DNA from 3 places in the Rhizobium sp. P2_G2 genome. Region 2 is predicted to be linked to each of the others. Evidence: predicted binding sites of a transcription regulator. Region 2 holds the regulator's gene; each other region holds the start of a gene.

Region 1 (8,363 bases), on a different contig from region 2:
CGGCTATCTGCGCCTGCGCGCCTTCCTCACCACGCTCGTCACCTTCATCATCGGCCGTGCGATCTTCGATATCCTGGTCGTCAACTATGGCGCAGCGATCCAGACCTCGATGGCCTCCTCCGACATCTGGGATTTTGTCGGTGACAGTACCGTCTATGGCTTTTCCATCCCGGTGATCGCGGCGGTCGTCATCGCCATCCTCACCCATATCGCGCTGACGCGGTCGCGGCCGGGCTGGCATGTGCTCGCCGTCGGCGGCTCACGCCGGTCGGCCCACAATGCCGGCATCAAGGTGCGGCAAACCGTCTTTATGACCTATGTATTTTCCGGTCTCTGCGCCTCGATTGCTGGCTTCCTGATCGCCTGCCGGCTTTCGGGCGCCGGACCAGGCACAGGTCTCAATCTCGAAATCCTGGCGCTGACGGCGGCGGTGGTCGGCGGCAATTCGCTCGGCGGTGGACGCGGCTCGGTGGTCAAGGGCATGATGGGCGCGATCATCGTGCTGGTAATGACCAATGGCCTGATCCGGCTAGGCTATGGCACCGGCACGAACCAGATGGTGCTGGGTATCATGCTGGCGGTTGCCGTGACGATCGACATCCGCTGGCTGAAGAACCGCCACAAGGTGCTGAACGAAGTCTACGTCGCCCCAGTCTATCTGAAGATGGGCGAGACGCAATCGGCCGAACCGAATTCCGGCACGCCTTATGCGCTCAACAATGCGATTTCGAGGACCGACTATATCGGTCTCGGCGAACTCGAAGGGCCGGAAGACGTCATTCTCGACCGCAACGACCATCTTTATTGCGGCACACGGCATGGCGAAATCATCCGCTTCTTCGCGCCGGATTATGTCAAGTCGGAAGTCTTCGCCCACGTTGGCGGTTTCCCGCTCGGGCTTACCTTCGACAAATCCGGCAATCTGATCTCGTGCGTCGGCGCCATGGGGCTCTATTCGATCTCGCCCGATCGCGAGGTGAAGAAACTGTCGGCCGAGACGCGGCGCAGCTGGACCTCCGTGGTCGACGACGCCCGGCTGCGCGACCCGAATGACTGCGACATCGCCCCCGATGGCCGCATCTATTTCACCGACTCGACCAAGCGTTACGACGCGCATGACTGGGCACTCGATTCGATCGAAAACCGCGCCACCGGCCGCTTGCTCGTTTATGACCCGAAGGACGGGACGACGAAAACCCTGCTCGACGGCTACCGCTATCTCAACGGCGTCTGCATCGCCCATGACGGCAAGTCGCTGTTCGTCGCCGAAAGCTGGGCCTGCCGCGTACACCGCTACTGGCTGGAAGGGCCGAAAGCCGGCATGGCCGAATGCGTGATCAAGGACATGCCCGGCTATCCCGACAATATCAATCGCGCCTCGGGCGGGAAATACTGGATGGCGTGGCTCGGCATGCGCACGCCGAGCTTCGACCTGTCGCTGCGCCATCCCGGTTTTCGCAAACGCATGACCCGGCGCCTGCCGCAGGACGATTGGCTGTTTCCCAACATCAATACCGGCGGCGTGGTGAAATTCGACGAAGCTGGCCAAATCGTCGGAACGCTGGGCGATATGACCGGTGTATCGCATCCCATGGTCACCTCGATGCGCGAGCACAAGGGGTATCTCTTCATCGGCGGCATTCTCAACAACCGCATCGGCAGGTTCAAGCTGCCGGAGGCCGATCCGGACTGGGTCGGCCCGGCCTCCTATTGGGGAGCGGCGAAATGATCTTCGATCCGATCCTCGATCTTTTCCGCGGCAAGGCGGTGACCATTCCGCCGCTCGATGGTGCGTTCCGGCCGAACACGATACTGGATGAGGCGGAGGTGGTCGCCGAGCTCGAAGCGCCGGATGATATGGCTTACGACTACGATGATGAGGCCGTGTTCATCTCCAGCGGCAACAACCTCTGGCGGATGAAGGCCGATAAGCCGGCAAACCTTTACCAGACGTTCCCCGCCCCGATAACTGCGGTGGATACCGGCCATCATGGCGCTCTCGCAGTTGGACTCGAAGACGGCACGCTGCTTGTGAATGGTGTCGCAGTCGAAAAACCCGACGAGATCAAATGCATCACCGCCCTGAACTTAAGCGCGACCAACAACCGGCTTTATCTCACGAACGGTTCGAGGGACGTCAGCCCGTCGCGCTGGTCGCGTGATCTTCTGTCGCACGGCAGGAGCGGTTCGATTTGGTTCATGGACTTGAAATCACAAGATTTTCATAAGATTGCCGATGGGCTTGCCTATCCCTCCGGCCTCGACATCACATGGGGCGGTACCGGAAAGGACAGGATTGTCGTCAGCGAAAGCTGGAGGCGGAGGTTGATCCAGATCGATGACAGGACGAGCGACCAAAAGACTTTGACCGATAATTTGCCGGGTTATCCCTCGCGGATGGCGCCAGCTATCTATGGCGGCATGAGCCTTTGCATCTTCGCGCCAATGAACCGTTTGATCGAGTTCGTCTTGCAAGAGGATGACTATCGGCAGGCAATGATGGAGGAAGTGGCGGAAGAACACTGGATAGCGCCGGCCTTGTCGTCGGGTCGCTCCTTCCTTGAGCCGCTGCAATGCGGCGCCATTCGCAGCATGGGCGTACATAAGCCTTGGTCGCCCAGCCGGTCCTACGGCATGATCGCACAACTCGACGACGACTATCAGCCGGTCTCCAGCATCCATAGCCGAGCCAATGGTTCACGCCATGGGATCACGGGCGTCATTCACCTGAAAAATGCCGGGGACATCAGATGTTACGCCGCGTCCAAGGGCGGCAACTGCGTTCTGTCCATCGACTTGAACAAGGGGGCATGAGATGAGCGATAACAGCGACATCATCATCCGCCTCGAAAACGTCACCAAAGCCTATCGCGGTGTCCCAGCCGTCAAGAGTGTCAGCTTCGATCTGCGCAAGGGCGAGATCCATGCGCTGCTTGGCGAAAACGGCGCCGGCAAGTCGACGCTGACGAAAATCATTGCCGGCGTGGTTGAGATGACGTCGGGAAAGATGTTCCACCATGACAAGGAGATTGCCTACGCGACGCCGCATGCGGCGCTCAACGCCGGCATTGCCATGGTGTTTCAGGAAACCAGCTTGGTGCCGTCGATGACGGTGGCGCAGAATCTCTATCTTGGCTCAGAAGCTTTCCTCAATCGGCTGCGCGGCATCTATATTTCGGCTCAGCAATTCCTGCAGTCGCTGAATTTCCCGGTCGATCCGACGGCCATGGTCGAAACGCTTGGGGCGGCGAAGAAGCAGATGGTCGAGATTGCCCGCGCCGTCCAGCACAATGCCGAGATCATCATTTTCGACGAGCCGACGGCGACATTGACGCCGGAGGAGAAGCGGCATTTCTTTGCGCTGGTTCGCCGGCTGAAAGCGCGCGGCGTGTCGATCGTCTTCATCAGCCATGCGCTGGAAGAGGCGCTGCTGCTGTCCGACCGGATCACCATTCTGCGCGACGGCGAACTGGTGGCATCCGGGCCGACCGCGGATTTCGACCGGGAAAAGATCATCGCCGCCATGGTCGGCCGCACGCTGTCGGGCGCGCTCTACCGCCAACGCGATGCCTCCACGATCCGGAAGCCGGGCAAGAAGGTGCTGTCGGTGCAGGACATTTCGATGAGCAATGTCGTGCGCAACAATTCCTTTTCGATTTTCGAGGGCCAGATCACCGGCGTCTTCGGCCTGATCGGCTCGGGCCGCACCGAGACCTTCAAGGTGGTCGCAGGCATCTATAAGCGCGACTTCAACCGTGGCGGTACGATCGAGCTCGACGACAAGCCGGTGCGCTATTACGTGCCGCGCGAGGCGGTGGGTGACGGCATCGTCTATGTCACCGAGGATCGCAAGAGCGAAGGCTTTTTCGAGACCATGTCGATCGCCGAGAACCTGTTCGGCGGTCTTCTGGCGGCCGGTCGCGAGAAAAGCACGGTCATGAGCGTCAAGGAGATGCATGCGCTCTCGGCCGAATGGTCGAAGGCGCTCAATATCCGCGCCATCAACGACAATGCCCGGGTCGTCGAACTTTCCGGCGGCAACCAGCAGAAAGTGGTGATCGGCAAAGGGCTAGTGCAGAAGCCGCGCCTCGTCATCTTCGATGAGCCGACGCGTGGCGTCGATGTCGGCGCCATCGCCGAAATCCACCAGATCATCAATGGACTGGCGGACCAGGGGCTGGCGGTGGTGGTGATTTCCTCCTATCTGCCAGAGATCATGAACCTGTCGGATCGCATTCTGGTCTGCCGGCAGGGGCGGATCGTCGAAGAATTCTCGCCGACGGAATCGACGGAAGAGAAGATCATGTATGCGGCAGTTCACTAGCTGCGAGAAGGAATAGCCATGTCCACCGTAAAACTCCTGACCGACATTGAGATCGATGCCACTCCTGCGGCCAAGGCGGTATTTGACGATATCCGCGCCACGCGCAAATCCGATTTCGTCAACAATTTCTGGCGTGGGCTGGCGAATGACCCGCCGCTGCTCAAGCGCACCTGGGAAGGGCTGAAAGCGGTGATGGCGACGGAAGGCGCGCTCGATCCGCTGACCCGCGAGATGATCTATATCGCCGTCTCGACCGCCAATTCCTGCAGCTATTGCGTCCATTCCCACACCGCCGCCGCACGAGGCCGCGGCATGACGGATGCGCAGCATGCCGAACTGCTGGCTGTGATCGGGCTGGCCGCCCAGACCAATCATCTGGTCACGGCGATGCAGATTCCCGTCGATCCGGAATTCCAGGTAGGTTGAATTTGGTACTAGAGTAGAGCGAGCCGTTTCAGTCCTTGCCAACCGTGAAGGTCACCCGCTCCGACGACCAGACCGTTTCGCCATAATTGAAGGGCATGCCGTTCTGGTCGATGTCGACTTTGCGGACGATCAGCACCGGCGTCGACTTCGGCTGGCGTAGCAGGCGGGCTTCGTCGGCGGTCGGCAAGCGTGCCTCTATCTCTGTGACCAGTCTGTCATAGTCGCGGATGCCGTAGGTGGCGAACGCCGCGGTCACGGTCGGAAAACATTCGCGTGCCTTGTCGAAATCGGGAAAGCGCGCCGCTGGATAATAGGAATCACCGATCTCTACTGGAATGCCGTCAGCGGTCGACACGACGACGCGATGGATAACGGCGGCGCCGAGCGGCAGCCTCAGCCGAACCACGACATGCCGCGGCGCCGGGATGATTTCATGCACCAGCAATTCACCGCCGGGCTCGAAACCCTGTTCGATCAGGTTCTTGGAAAACCGGGTCTTCTTCGAGAGCGGATAGTCCAGCATGCCCTTGTGCACGAAGGTGCCGCGACCCTGTTCGGCGCGCACCAGACCACGCGCCTCGAGATGGGCGATGGTCTGCCGGATGGTAAAACGGCTGACATTAAAGCGCTGCATCAGCTTGGTCTCGGTCGGCAATTGCTGGCCGGGTCGCAGGGCGCCGGATTCGATCTCGTTTGCCAACAGTTCGGCGATCTGGTGCCAGAGCGTGCTGCCGGCTTCACGGTCGATTTCTGCTGTCATCTCGCCCTCCATGCCGGGGCAATCGCCTATGGAAAGGCCCTCTCTGGCCTCCTGAGTTCATCGAAGGGCGGCCATCTCTCCCACAAGGGGGAGAAGACTCGCGGCACTCTCCTTGCCTCAATCAGGGCACGGCGGAGCCGCAAGTTAAGCCCCTCTCCCTTGCGGGGAGGGATTTTGGTACCAAAGACGAATGCCTGCCCTTTAAGTTATGGCGAAGCACATACGACGGTTCCATGACAACCATATGAATTCGTCCGGACGACTGGAGGAATTATGCGGCGGCCACAATATAGGCGCCGGCCATCTTGCGCACCTCTGCAATCTGCCTCTCCGCATCCGCCCCGCCCTTGTCGGCAAGGGGGGGAACTGATTTCAGCAGGTGCAGGATCACCGAGCCCATCGCCGTCGCATGCTCCTCGGCGAGGCGATTGTTTTGCGCTTTCAAAGCCTTGGCGATCCGCTCGATCGAGCCGTTGCGCAGCGCGCCACGGCGGCCGGAGGCATCCTCCTGATGATCGACCAGCGATACGGCCACGGCACGGTCGCCGCGCAGCGCGATCATCAGGTCGATGAAGCGGTTGGCAAGCTGTTCGCCGAAAAGCTGATGGCTGTCGCTGATGATTTCGTCGAGCCCTTCGAACAGCTTTTCGGCGTAACGCATGATCAAGGCGTCGGCGAGCGTCTCCTTGGTCGGGAAGAAGCGGTAGAGCGAGCCGATCGCGGTGCCGGAGCGGGCTGCGATCTCCGTCATCGTCGCTGCATCATAGCCCTTTTCGGCGAAAAGTTCGGCGCCAGACTGCATGATGGCATCGACGCGCAGGCGGCCTCTCGCCCTTTTCGGCGCCACGGCTGATATCACTGTTGACATTTGCGAGGATATCCTCAACTATCTGTTTTGCGAGTCTATCCTCACATAACACGACAGATCTCTCCCGTCATCTCTCCGTTGCAATCCTGTCTCAAGAGGCATTCCCATGCTTGATCCCAAGACCACGGCCCTCGTTCTCATTGATCTGCAGAACGGCGTCGCCAGCAATCCGCAAATCCGCCCGCGCCTGGGCGCGGAGGTGGTCGCCAATGCCATTCCAACCGCCGAGAAATTCCGTGCCGCCGGCGCGCTCGTTGCCCTGGTGTTCGTCAACTTCGCCAAGGACTATGCCGACATGCCGTCGCGCAATGTCGACCAGCCGATGCAGCTTCCGCCGGGCGGCCTGCCGGACGGATGGTCGGATCTTGTCGAAGGCATCGAAGGCAAGGGCGATCTCAAGATCCACAAACGGCAATGGGGCGCCTTCCATGGCACCGATCTCGACCTTCAGCTGCGCCGGCGCGGCATCAACACCATCGTGCTCGGCGGCATTTCCACCAATATCGGCGTCGAATCCACCGCCCGCGCGGCCTGGGAGCATGGCTATGATCTGCAGATCGTCGAAGACCTCTGCGCCGGACCGAGCGACGAGGCGCATAATTTCGCCTTTACCACTATCTTTCCGCGCATATCGCGTGTGATAAAGAGTGAGAACATTCAATTCCCGGCATCATGACGACCTCTGCCCAACCAAGCACTCGGACCATTGCTTTTCGATGGTCCGGGCTCTTCTTTCTCTCGGCTGCATTCGTCGCCGCGCTGGAATTTCTGCGCCTGCCGGCGGCCTTGCTGCTCGGGCCAATGCTGGCGGGTATTTTGTTTTCCGCAGCGGAAAAAACGGTGAAGGTGCCGAAGCTGGTGACGGCCTTCTCGCAGGCGCTGGTGGGCTGCCTGATCGCACAGTCCATCCCTCTCTCCATCCTCACGGAAGTGGGCAAGGACTGGCCGATCTTCCTGGGCGGTGTGATCTCGGTGATCGCCGCCGGCGCCTCGCTCGGCTATCTGCTCGCCAAGCTCCAAGTTCTGCCCGGCACAACGGCGATCTGGGCCTCCATGCCCGGCGGCGCGTCGGCGATGTCGATCATGGCCGAATCCTTCGGCGCCGACATGCGGCTTGTCGCCTTCATGCAATATCTGCGCGTCGTCTGCGTTGCGGTCGCCGCCACAGCGGTCTCACGCATCTGGGTCAGTGCCAGCGGTGCTGCGCCGCCGGCAATCATCTGGTTTCCGCCGATTGCCGTGGTGCCGATGATCGAGACGATTGCGCTCATCGTGTTCTCAATCGTCTTTTCGCAGGTGATGAAGCTGCAGGCGGGGATTTTCCTGCTGCCGATGATGCTTGGGCTGGCGCTGCAGACGCTCGGCCTGATCCAGATCGAGTTGCCGCCTTGGCTGCTTGCGATCAGCTATGCCTTCATCGGCTGGAATATCGGCCTGCGCTTCACCCGGGCCATCCTTCACCACGCAGCAAGGGCGCTGCCACGTGTGCTCGGCTCGATCGTCATTCTGATCACGATCTGCTGTGGCTTTGCGGCGATCCTCGTCGAGGTCATGGGCGTCGATCCGCTGACTGCCTATCTGGCGACCAGCCCGGGCGGGGCGGATTCGGTGGCGATCATTGCCACGTCAACGCCCGTCGACGTGCCGTTCATCATGGCGATGCAACTGATGCGGCTCTTCGCCATCCTACTGACCGGCCCCCTCATTGCCCGTGCCATCGTCAAATGGTCGAAGCTGCGGGACGAGCCGATAGCGCCCGCCCCAAGCCAACTGCCGGCGGAGTAGTGCACCGCCGGCTCTCGTTTCTTATTGCCCGCTTTCGAGCCAGCGTACCTGCTCCGGGGTCAGCTTGATGTCCAGCGCAGAGAGACTGTCCTCGAGCTCCGTCAGGTTGCGCGGGCCGATCAGCGGGATCACCGGGAAGGGCTGCGCCAGGACATAGGCGAGCGCGACGTGGATCGGATGGCGGCCGAGCTTGGCCGCCA
Region 2 (8,363 bases):
CTTGCAGGAATTCTCGCCCGCGCGCGCTTTCAAAAATCGCGCGCGCACCCCCGGAGGGGGTCTCGGCTGTCACACACACCTGTCTTTTGGCTCCGCCAGAGGTTGCGGCCCAGCGAGGTCTTTGAACCGCGCACGGCCGCAGGCGGGCTCAATGAGGGCAGGTGTGGCAAGAAAAGAAAATTGATGCTTATAATCATCGCAAGTGATGGGGGTTGGAAAGGATGCGAATAATGGCGCAGCGGATTGCAATGTTTAACCACAAGGGAGGGGTAGGAAAAACCGTTGACACCTTCCACCTAGGCTGGAAACTGACAGAGTACGACTATAAGGTTCTTCTCGTGGACGGGGACTCGCAGGTCAACTTGACCGCCCTGGCATTAGGCCCGGATCGCTTCTACGATTATTACGAAGACGAAAATACACGCTTATGCAATGTGAAAGACGGAGTATCGCCAGTATTCGAAGGCAAGCCGACAACGATCGAGGCATTCGATTGTCCAACCGCTACAAAAAATAGCAGCCTTTTCATCTTGCCTGGCCATGCCGACCTAGCCAAATACGAAGGACAGCTAAGTCTGGCTCAAGAGACTGCCGGAACTCTCTCAGTTCTCAAGAATCTTCCGGGAAGCTTAAGTGCCCTAATCAGTAGAATAGAGGACAGGCACGGCATAGACTTTACGATAATTGATTTGAACCCTGGCCTTGGCGCAATAAATCAGAACTTCTTTCTGGCGTGTGATGCGTTTGTGGTTCCTACAAATCCAGATCCATTTTCACTGATGGGTATTTCAACACTCGGCGAACATTTAACACGGTGGGTAAACTGGAAGCGTGCGAACTCGGACAAATTCGCCGACAGCGATTACCCGCTTACCGACAGCACTCCCAAGTTTCTTGGGACCATCAACGCTCGATTTAACAAACATGCCAGCAAGGCGGCACGCAAGTTCGACGAACGCATCAAGGCGATCGACGCCAAGGTAACTGACACGCTAGTTCCTATTCTCAGGAAGGCAGGGATGCTCTTCAAAGACGATTGCTATGAAGATGTCTACGAGATCTGGAAGGCAGAATTGAAGGGTGAGGAGGACGGCATATACGCGCTGGCGCGATTGCCAGATTTTCAATCATTGGTACACAGCGCGACAAATAGCGAGCTTCCAGTCTTCGCCGTCACAGAGCGTGACTTAAAAGACGACGGCCTAGGCGGAAATGTACTGACGCAAGCTCTAACTAATGCCAGTGATTTTGACCGAATCTTCGATGCAATCGCTGATAAGATCGTGAACCTTCTCGATGCCAAGTGCAGCTAAGGCAAGTTTCGACCTCAATCTTGCCGAGTGTAGAGAGGCGATAACCATCTACAATCATTTGAAAGGTCAGGGCTATACGGCCGGTTTCGGCCTGCGTTTCGTTTGGATCGCGGCGGTATCCGCATTCGAACACTACATCACTGAACTCGTTATCGAAGAAACTACCAAGCGATTTGCCAATGGCCATGCTCAGACCGACAAGTTGCAAAACGAAAAGATACCGCTTTCCAGCGCCACTCAATTCGTGTCGCAGAATGCGGTTCAAGCCGTGGTTGTCTTTCATCACTCGATCACCCAGGCTGTGCGAATGAAGAGCTTTCAAGGTGCGGATGGCGTTGCTGATGGCTTGTCGTATTTTTGGACGGAACCCAACAAGTGGACAGCGATCGCGCAGGCCGTCGGTCTGCCAAAAAAGGACGCCAGAGCGAAGTTGAACAACATTACCGCGCGGCGGCACCTGATTGCACACAATGCGGACATGGACTTGACCACAGGAGCGAGAACGCCTGCGGAGCTTGCTGACGCACAGGAAGTCATCAGGTACTTGGTGGCTCTTGTGGAGGCAATTGAGAGGATTGCGGTCTGATAGGCCGTGTCGCCTTTCGGGAGCGACATATGGTTTTCCAGACGCATTCGTCGCCCTTACCAGTGATGTTGCCGACTTGGACTTTGTGTGACGCAATTCGTGTTGGCGAGCCCATGGCTGCGGACACGGCCTGAAATGCCTGCGGCATCAGGTCGTGGTGGTCGAGTCTCCAAATATCTGTGAATAAGTTTGCTTCCTCTAAATCAAGAGGCGTGCCGATTTTGTGCCGACACATTCGAGTTTGTCGAGCGCGCCCTAAGGACACAACTTGATAAAAGTATTTAAAAACAGATAGTTAAGTGGTGCCGCTTCCCGGAATCGAACCGAGGACCCCATCATTACGAATGATGTGCTCTACCGACTGAGCTAAAGCGGCAAATCCAATGCACCGGTTGGACCGGCTCGGATATTCCGGAGGGGCTGATAAAGGCAAAAGCTCACGATTGCAAGTCGGAATGACGCCATTTCCGCATTTTTGCGCGATCGGGCCAGCCTGCGGCAAGCTCCGCCGGGAAACGCGGTCGTGTTCGGCGGATCAGCCGCAGATGCGAGCCTTAGCGGCGTGGTATTCGGCTTCGAGGCGGGTGATCAGCGTCTCGACCGGTTCGATCGCCTTGACGGCGGCGATGCCCTGGCCGGAGCCCCAGATGTCCTTCCAGGCTTTCGGGCCGGATGTGGCTTTTTCGAAATCCATCTTTGTGGGATCGGCTTCGGGCAGGTTGGCCGGGTCGAGGCCGGCGGCTTCGATCGAGCCCTTGAGGTAATTGCCGTGGATGCCGGTGAAATAGCTGGAATAGACGACGTCTTCGGCGCGGCTGGCGACAATCATCTGCTTGTAGGCGTCGGTGGCGCGGGCTTCGGGCGTGGCGATGAAGGGGGTGCCGATATAGGCCAGGTCGGCGCCCATGGCGCGGGCGGCGAGGATGGCGCCGCCATTGGCGATGGCGCCGGAGAGCAGCAGCGGGCCGTCGAACCACTCGCGGATTTCCTGCACCAGGGCGAAGGGCGAGAGCCGGCCGGCATGGCCGCCGGCGCCGGCGGCTACGGCGATCAGGCCGTCGGCGCCCTTGCGGATCGCGGAATTGGCGTGGCGGTTGTTGATCACGTCATGCAGCACCACACCGCCATAGGAATGGATGGCGGCATTGACCTCGGGCACGGCGCCGAGCGAGGAGATGACGATCGGCACCTTGTATTTGACGCAGAGGCCGAGATCGTGCTCCAGCCGCTTGTTGGTGGCATGGACGATCTGGTTGACGGCGAAGGGGGCGGCCCGGCGGCCCTCGCCCTTGGCATTGTGGGCGGCGAGCGCCTCGGTGATTTCGGCCAGCCATTCGTCGAGCTGGCTTTCCGGCCGCGCATTGAGCGCCGGAAACGAGCCGACAATGCCGGCCTTGCACTGGGCGATCACCAGTTCCGGATGCGAGATGATGAACATGGGTGCGGCGACCAGCGGCAGCCTGAGATCGTCGCGGAGAATGGCGGGGAGCATGATAAGGTCCGGAATGCGCTAAGTTGGCGGCAGCCTATCCCTGGAAAGATGGTTTGTTCAACCTTGTATTTTCGTCGCGTGCGTCAGACCGCCATTTTTTGGCTGCAAAGCCGATATTAGCGGGGGAGGCATTCGGCTCGGAACTTGAAAAGGTGCTGGCGAATGATTACCCAAGGGTCATAATGAGAATGTCCCGCGTATCGAGGTATTTTAAAGCGTGAGTGGACTGGAACAGGCGATCCGCAACGCTCTGGACAGGGCCGAAAGGTCCAATCCGGAAATACGCGCGCGTATCTATCAGTCGGCGCGCAATGCACTCGATGCCGGCCTGCGCAAGCAGGACATCCACGACATGACGGTGATCGAGCGGCAGCGGCAGCGGCTGGAATTCACCATCCGCGCGATCGAGGACGAAGAACTCGAAAAGCTGCGCATGTCGGCGCGGCTCGACAAGATTTTCATCGAGAACACGCCGTTCGAGCCGCCGGAGGCGGTGCCTGAGCCCGATATCGCGCCGCCGGCGCCGGAGCGGTTCGTCGATGCGCCGCCGTCGGCCTGGCCTGAGCCGGCTCAGCCTTCACGGCGCGAGCCGCCGATTGTCGAGCCGGTGCGCCAGGCGGCGCAGCCGGTCACGCCCATGGCGGAGCCGGTCGTGGCGCGCGCGATACCGCCGGAGATCGAGGAAGACGGCGCGTTTTCCGATTTTTCGGCCACCCGCGATGAGCGCGCACCGTCCAAAGCCGGCGCAAGAACGCGGCGGGTCGAACCGGTGATCGACGCACCTTTGGTCGCCGAAGCGCGCGGCAAGGGACGGGCGCAAAATATCCGGCATGAGGAAGAGGATCCGGCCTGGGCCGAGCCTTCGACGCCGGAAGGGCGCAAGGTGGCGCCGCAGAAGCGTGCCGCGCGACGCCGGCGCGGCTCCTGGATCGTGTCGCTGTTCGTCTATTGCGTGCTGCTGGGCGTCATCGGCTTCGGTGCCTGGTGGGCCTATGCGACCGGCATGATCGGTGCGGCCATGCATGGCGGCGGCGATTTCGATTTCATCCCCAAGCAATTGCAGAGCGAGGATTTCGATCCGAAGGTGCCGCTGAAAACCCCGCTCGATCCGCTGCGCGGCTTTTCCGGCGATTGGGTGAGCGTGCTCAAGCCCGGCGACACCAGTGCGGTCAAGCCGGCGTCGCAGGCCAAGGTCAGCGACGTCACCGACAGCGACGGCAAGGCGATCATGATCATCTCGAATGCGCCGGACCAGGATGGCGAAGTGCGGATCGAGGTGCCGGCCGATGTGCTGAAGAATCTTGCGGGCAAGACCTCGACGCTGGCTGTGACGCTACGCGCCGATGGCGACAAACCGTCGCAGATCTATATCCAATGCGCCTTCGCCAGCCTCGGCGATTGCGGGCGGCATCGGTTCACGATCTCCAATGAGCGGGTGGATGAGCTGATCCAGGTGAAGTTTGATGGCAAGCAGGCGCCGAACGAGCCGGGGTTTGTGATCATCAACAGTGATCTGACTGGGCAGGGGCGGGCGATCCGGCTTTATGGGATCAGGATTGGGCCGGGGGCTTGAGCTGAAAGCAATGGCGCCTGGCGCCACCCCCCTCTGTCCTGCCGGACATCTCCCCCTCAAGGGGGGAGATTGGATGGGGCGCTCTTGCTGCCCCAAATTCCCATCGTGAATTCACTCTTCGTTGGCGATGTGGAGCGGTGAGCAAGCCTCTTGCCAATCTCCCCCCTTGAGGGGGAGATGTCCGGCAGGACAGAGGGGGGTGAACCGCAAACGCCAACGAAGCGAACGGCCAATCACACTTCCATCGCATACCCCGCACCGCGCACGGTGCGGATCACATCCGGCATGTTCGACAGATTGAGCGCCTTGCGCAACCGCCCGACATGGACGTCGACGGTGCGTTCGTCGACATAGATGTCGTGGCCCCAGACGCCGTCGAGCAGTTGCGAGCGGGAGAACACCCGGCCCGGCGACGACATGAAGAATTCCAGCAGCTTGAATTCCGTCGGTCCGAGGCGGATTTCGCGGGAGCGGCGGTGGACGCGGTAGGTTTCGCGGTCGAGCTCGACATCGCCGCATTTGAGGATCGAGGAAATGGCGTTGGGCCGCACCCGGCGCAGCATGGCCTTGATGCGGGCCATCAGTTCCGGGGTCGAGAACGGTTTGACGACATAGTCGTCGGCGCCGGTCGACAGGCCGCGGACGCGCTCGCTTTCCTCGCCGCGGGCGGTGAGCATGATCACCGGCAGGCGCTCGGTTTCGGGGCGCATCCTGAGCCGACGGCACAATTCGATGCCGGACACGCCGGGCAGCATCCAGTCGAGCAGCAACAGGTCCGGGACGCGCTCCTGCAGGCGGATATCCGCCTCGTCGCCGCGCGGGATCACCTCGACGTCATATCCCTCTGCTTCGAGGTTGTAGCTGAGCAGCGTGCCCAGCGCTTCCTCGTCTTCCACAACCATAATTCTCGGCTGCATGGTACTCTGCTCCGTCGGCAATCACGCCTGGCGCGTGCCCCGCGCCCAGGCGGCTGCGATTGTTACTACCGGCATAGTCTCGTCCGATGCCGGCGCTGATGATCGGCGGCCAGGGACGCCATTGGCGGCAGCTGGCCGAAATGCGCAATCGGCATCACTGGCCCGGCTGCACCACGGAAGCCGTATTGTCTTCCTTGACGCGTTCGCCGGTCGGCTGTTCGCCCGTCTTCATGTAGTAGATGGTTTCCGCGATATTGGTCGCATGGTCGCCGATGCGCTCGATGTTCTTGGCGCAGAACAGGAGATGCGTGCAGGGCGTGATGTTGCGCGGGTCTTCCATCATGTAGGTGAGCATTTCGCGGAACAGCGAGGTATAGACGGCGTCGATCTCGCCATCGCGCTGGCGGATCACCTCGGCCTTTTCCGCCGAGCGGGTGGCATAGACGTCGAGCACGTCCTTGAGCTGGGTCAGCGCCAGTTCGGAGAGATGTTCGATGCCGCGGGCGAGCGGCCGCGGAATGCCGGTGGTCTGCACGGCAATGACGCGCTTGGCGTTGGATTTGCCGAGATCGCCGACGCGTTCGAGATCGGCGGCGATGCGGATCGAACCGACGATCTCGCGCAGGTCCGACGCCACCGGCTGGCGCTTGGCGATCATCAGGATGGCGCTGTCGCCGATATCGCGCTCGGTCTGGTCCATGATCACGTCTTCCGAGATCACGCGCTGCGCCAGCGCCGAGTCCGACGTGACCAGCGCCTTGACCGAGTCGGAAACCATCTGCTCGGCCATGCCGCCCATTTCGGCGATGCGGCGGGAAAGGTTGGCCAGCTCCTCGTCAAAGGCGGAATAGATGTGTGCGGTCATCAATAGTCCTCCAACCGGCGGGCGGCCGGCGCGGTTTTGGATCGGCCGAAGCGGCCCCTATGTCCTGGGCCGCCGGTTATCCGGGTTGGCAAGGAACATAGGGTCGGCCAAGTTTTCATTAGCCGCTTTACGCCAGGGTTTTATGTCAAAGTCACGAAAGATTTATGACAGACTAAAGTGCTGAAAAGTCAATCCTTTCGGTCGAGCCGGAGGGATTGCTGCGTTTTTGTCAGAAGCGCACGGTGAATGTGCTGCCGCGGCCGAGTTCCGATCGGATGAGCAGGCGGGCGCGGTGCCGCGTCAGGATGTGCTTGACGATTGCCAATCCGAGGCCGGTGCCCTTCTTCGAGCGACTGCTCTCGACATTGACGCGATAGAAGCGTTCGGTCAGGCGCGGGACCTGGTCTTCGGGAATGCCGGGACCGTAGTCGATGACACTGACCTCGATCGGCTGGCGCGGCTTTTCGATCAGCGTCACGTCGACGATCTTGCCCTCCTGGCCGTATTTGCAGGCGTTCTCGATCAGGTTCTCGAACACCTGGGTCAGCTCGTCGCGATCGCCGCTGACATTGATGGCATGGTCGGGCAGATGCCGCTTGATCTCGACGCCGAGGTCGGTTGCCAGCGGCGCCAGCGCATCGCAGACCGAGCCGATGAGCGGCACCAGGTCGACGGCGTCCTCCGGCGCGACGCGCGCCTTGATCTCGAGCCGCGACAGCGACATCAGGTCGTCGACCAGGCGCGACATGCGGGTCACCTGTTCGAGCATGATCGTCAGGAACCGTTCATGCGCCGCGGTGTCGGTGCGGGCCGGGCCGAGCAGCGTTTCGATGAAGCCGCGCAACGAGGCCAGCGGCGTGCGCAATTCATGCGAGGCATTGGCGACGAAGTCGGAGCGCATGCGATCGATGCGGCGCGATTCCGAAATGTCGCGGAAGATCAATACATAGAAGCGGATCGCCTCGCCCTCTTTCGTCTCCGCCGGGATCATCCGCACCTGGAAGATGTTTTCGCCCGGCAGGGTGTCGGCATATTCGGTCATGCCGTTGCGGCCCGACGCGATGGTCTCGCGGATCATCTCGATGATCGCCGGCAGGCGGATGCGGGCCGAGATGTGCTGGCCGGGCTCGATCTCGCCGAAGGCATGCCGCGCGGACGGGTTCTGATAGATGACATTGGCCTTGGGATCGAGCAGGTAGGCCGGGCTGTCGAAGCCGGCAAAGGCCGATTTGACGTCGCAGAGCGGCTCCGGCGGAGGCGTGGGCTCCTGTTCAGCGATCGGCACCGTGGGCGCGGTGGCTTTGATCCACAGCGACGGCAGCACGGCAAGGATCATCACCGAAACGGCGATACGGGAATTGGTGCCGGCCGCGATCAGCGCGGCTGCGCCCAATAGGACGGCCGCAAGGTTGTATTTATGACCCAACAGCCAATCAGTGACTGCTTTCAGCATGCGAATCCCCGGCACTGCGAAAATTAAAACGTCCTTCTATGGTCTGTATGTAACAGCTTTTTCACGCTTTGCTTGAATTCACATGATGATTATGTCCATGTCACTGACAGCATGTCTGCCGGAAGCGGTCGCCGGTTTCGGGACAAGGACATGCACAAAACAAA
Region 3 (3,614 bases), on a different contig from region 2:
CCGCAAGCACGTCGCGAGCTTCGGCATCTCCGTCCATCCGGACTTCCAGGGCCGTGGCGTCGGCCATGCGCTGATGAGTGAAATGCTCAATATGGCGGACAATTGGCTGAATCTGATGCGCGTCGAGCTGGCGGTCGCGTCGACAAACGAGCGCGCCATCCACCTCTATAAGAAGCATGGATTCGAGATCGAGGGTGAGGCGCGCTACGATCTCTTTAGTGCAGGCCATTATTCGAGCAGCCTGCACATGGCGCGGTTTCATCCGCGCTTTGCCCCGATGCTGAGCGCCTGAGCACTGCGCCGTCGCGACGCTCTCAGTCGGTGGCGATTACTCGGCGGTCCAGCCGCCGTCGACCGGCAGCGTCACGCCGGTGATCTGCTTGGCGCCATCTGTGCAGAGGAACAGCGCCACGGCGGCGATTTCCTCGACGGTGACGAATTCCTTGGTCGGCTGGGCAGCGAGCAGCACGTCGTGCTTGACCTGTTCCTCGGTCATGTTGCGCGCCTTCATCGTGTCCGGGATTTGCTTCTCGACCAGAGGCGTCCAGACATAGCCAGGGGCGATGGCGTTGCAGGTGATGCCGTCGCGGGCAGCTTCCAGCGCCACGGTCTTGGTCAGGCCGGCAATGCCGTGCTTGGCCGAGACATAGGCCGACTTGAACGGCGAGGCGACCAGCGCATGCGCCGAGGCGGTGTTGATGATGCGGCCCCATTTGCGCGCCTTCATGCCTGGAATGGCGGCCTTGATGGCGTAGAAGGCTGCAAGCAGGTTGATGCGGATGATCGCTTCCCATTTGTCGTCAGGAAAGTCTTCGATCGGCGAGACGAACTGGATGCCGGCATTGTTGACCAGGATGTCGAGCGTGCCGAAGGCGGCTTCCGCATCCTTGACCATCGCCGTGACTTCCGCGCCGTCCATCATATTGGCGGCGGAATAGCGGCACTTGACGCCGAAATCCTTTTCGATCGCCGCGCGCTCCGCCTCGATCGCGGCAGCATCGCCCAGGCCGTTGATGGTGACGTTGGAGCCTTCAGCGGCAAAAGCGCGGGCGATGGCAAGGCCGATGCCGCTGGTGGAGCCAGTGACGAGTGCATTCTTGGAAATGAGAGAACCCATGAGCTTTTCCCGCATGTGCTAAGAGACGGAGAGGAGACGGCGAGACTGCCGAAATAATTCGTACATTTGCATTCTCTCATGTCGCTTTGATTACAATAAGAAATAACCAGCCCCTGCGCGCTTTTGGCGCGCCTTTGAATCCGGACGCTGACACGTCCACGTCATGCTGCTATGCAATATCCTTCCAACCACACCGATGGGGATCGAAGATGAAGGCTGACGATATCCTGAAACACGCCTACGCAATGCCGCTGACCAATCCCTCCTATCCGCCCGGCCCTTATCGTTTCTTCGATCGCGAATATGTCATCATCACCTACCGCACGACGCGCGAGGCGCTTGAAGCTGTCGTGCCGGAGCCGCTCGAATTCGACGAGCCGCTGGTGAAGTATGAGTTCATCCGCATGCCCGACTCCACCGGCTTCGGCGATTATACCGAGACCGGACAGGTGATCCCGGTCACCTATAAGGGCCAGAAGGGCGGCTACGTCCATTCGATGTTCCTCGATGACGACGCGCCGATCGCCGGCGGCCGCGAGATCTGGGGCTTCCCGAAGAAACTCGCCACGCCCAAGATCGTCAACGAAGGCGAGGTCGTGGTCGGCACGCTGCATTATGGCAGCGTGCTCTGCGCCACCGGGACTATGGGCTACAAGCATCGGGCGATCGAAAAGGGTCCGCTGCTCGAGGCGCTCAAGGAACCGAACTTCCTGATCAAGATCATCCCGCATGTCGACGCCACGCCGCGCATCTGCGAACTGGTCCGCTACTATCTGACCGATATCGACCTGAAGGAGGCCTGGACCTCGCCGGCGGCGTTGGATCTCCGTCCGCATGTCATGGCCGATGTCGCTCGCCTGCCGGTAGTCGAAGTCGTCTCCGCTGTCCACTTCGTCGCCGACCTGACGCTCGGTCTCGGCGAAGTCGTCCACGATTATCTGGCGAAGTGAGGGAGTGGCACATGCTCGAACGCAATACCAGCAAATCTCTCAAGCCAACGCCTGCCGAAATCGCCCAACAGTATGACCGCGTCGCTCTGGTCTTCCAGGGCGGCGGTGCGCTCGGCGCCTATCAGCCCGGCGTCTACCAGGCGCTGGTCGAGGCCGGCATCGAGCCGACCTGGCTGTCCGGCGTGTCGATCGGTGCGATCAATGCGGCGATCATCGCCGGCAACGAGCCGAGCCGCCGCATGCAGCGGCTGGAACAGTTCTGGCACATCATTTCCGGCCGCAAGATCTGGGCCTATACGCCGGAAGGCGATTTCTTCCGCGACATCCGCAACCGCACCAGCTCCTGGATGACGATGACCATGGGCCAGCCCGGCTTCTTCAAGCCGCGCTTCCAGAATCCCTGGTTCCAGCTGGCCGGCGCCGAGGGTGCCACGAGCTTCTATGACAGTGCCGAACTGCGCCAGACGCTGCTCGACCTGATCGACTTTAATGTCCTCAACGATGGCAAGAAGCGCTTCAGCGTTGGCGCGGTCAACGTCCGAACCGGCAACTTCCTCTATTTCGACACCGACAAAATCCGCATCGAACCGGAGCACATCATGGCATCGGGCGCGCTGCCGCCGGCGCTGCCGCCGGTCCGCATCGAGGGCGAATATTATTGGGATGGCGGCATCGTCTCCAACACGCCGCTGCAATACCTGCTCGACCAGGAAGAGGATCGCTCCTCGCTGGTTTTCCAGGTCGACCTGTTTTCCGCTCGCGGCGTGCTGCCGCGCTCGATGCCGGATGTATTGTCGCGCCACAAGGACATCATGTATTCCAGCCGCACGCGCCAGAACACGGATAACTTCAAACGCATCCACGGCATGAAGATGAAGCTGTTGCACGCCCTGCAGCGCGTGCCGCGCGAGCAGTTGTCAGCCGACGAACTGACGCTGATCGAGGATTATTCCAAGGCCGGCGTCGTCAATATCGTCCACCTCATCTACCAGCACAAGAATTACGAAGGCCACGCCAAGGACTACGAATTCTCCGGCACGTCGATGCGCGAGCATTGGGATATGGGGATGGAAGACACCAAGCGCACGCTGCGTCACAGCCAATGGCTGGAGCCGCCCACCAATGCCGAAGGTGTGGCGATCCACGACCTGCATCGCGAAGACCCGGTGTGATTTTTGGGCGGGGTCCTTCGAGGCCCCATTCCGCTTCGCGTCATGGGGCGCCTCAGGATGAGGGGAGTTTGGGGCACTGCGGTGCCCCATTTGCGTTGTGCGCCCAGCATGGGCGCATTCTTGTGGGTGGAAGTCCCACCGTAAGCTGGTCATGGCGAGCGAAGAGAAGCGCAACTGCGGCAGGGTGACCGACCGTGGGAAGGAAGCGTGGATCGAACCTGCGGGCCGATGGAAAAGAACCGGATAAGAGGCGATGCCGATCAGGGCGAGTGGGCAAAGAACCACGAAGCTCTTGTGACCAAGGGTCGGTGGCGTAAATCCGGCGGTCGTGCAGGGAAGGAGTGCGTTCTTACCTGGGGAGATCTCGCTTTGCGC

What was found. The regulator PhoB, encoded in region 2, activates phosphate uptake and scavenging genes when phosphate is short. The targets are predictions, from matches to a motif close to TGTCATNNANCTGTCAT.
Region 1: the regulator PhoB is predicted to act here: its motif matches at 5,733-5,749, upstream of phnF (phosphonate metabolism transcriptional regulator PhnF).
Region 3: the regulator PhoB is predicted to act here: its motif matches at 1,196-1,212, upstream of AC1D06_RS27055 (acetoacetate decarboxylase).

What each region holds. Positions count from the first base shown of each region.
Region 1 covers NZ_JBFUFF010000008.1:68,146-76,508, forward strand. The annotation lists gene AC1D06_RS09430 (ABC transporter permease) at 1-1,729, shown strand, start outside; gene AC1D06_RS09435 (hypothetical protein) at 1,726-2,814, shown strand; gene AC1D06_RS09440 (sugar ABC transporter ATP-binding protein) at 2,816-4,324, shown strand; gene AC1D06_RS09445 (carboxymuconolactone decarboxylase family protein) at 4,343-4,750, shown strand; gene phnF (phosphonate metabolism transcriptional regulator PhnF) at 4,779-5,510, opposite strand; gene AC1D06_RS09455 (TetR/AcrR family transcriptional regulator) at 5,782-6,378, opposite strand; gene AC1D06_RS09460 (hydrolase) at 6,485-7,054, shown strand; gene AC1D06_RS09465 (AbrB family transcriptional regulator) at 7,051-8,163, shown strand; gene AC1D06_RS09470 (aldo/keto reductase) at 8,185-8,363, opposite strand, start outside.
Region 2 covers NZ_JBFUFF010000002.1:33,833-42,195, forward strand. The annotation lists gene AC1D06_RS02475 (ParA family protein) at 231-1,313, shown strand; gene AC1D06_RS02480 (HEPN domain-containing protein) at 1,297-1,899, shown strand; tRNA gene AC1D06_RS02485 (tRNA-Thr) at 2,200-2,275, opposite strand; gene AC1D06_RS02490 (NAD(P)H-dependent flavin oxidoreductase) at 2,435-3,391, opposite strand; gene AC1D06_RS02495 (hypothetical protein) at 3,609-4,964, shown strand; gene phoB (phosphate regulon transcriptional regulator PhoB) at 5,198-5,881, opposite strand; gene phoU (phosphate signaling complex protein PhoU) at 6,036-6,749, opposite strand; gene phoR (phosphate regulon sensor histidine kinase PhoR) at 6,976-8,199, opposite strand.
Region 3 covers NZ_JBFUFF010000051.1:43,419-47,032, forward strand. The annotation lists gene AC1D06_RS27045 (GNAT family N-acetyltransferase) at 1-292, shown strand, start outside; gene AC1D06_RS27050 (3-hydroxybutyrate dehydrogenase) at 329-1,117, opposite strand; gene AC1D06_RS27055 (acetoacetate decarboxylase) at 1,327-2,067, shown strand; gene AC1D06_RS27060 (patatin-like phospholipase family protein) at 2,079-3,239, shown strand.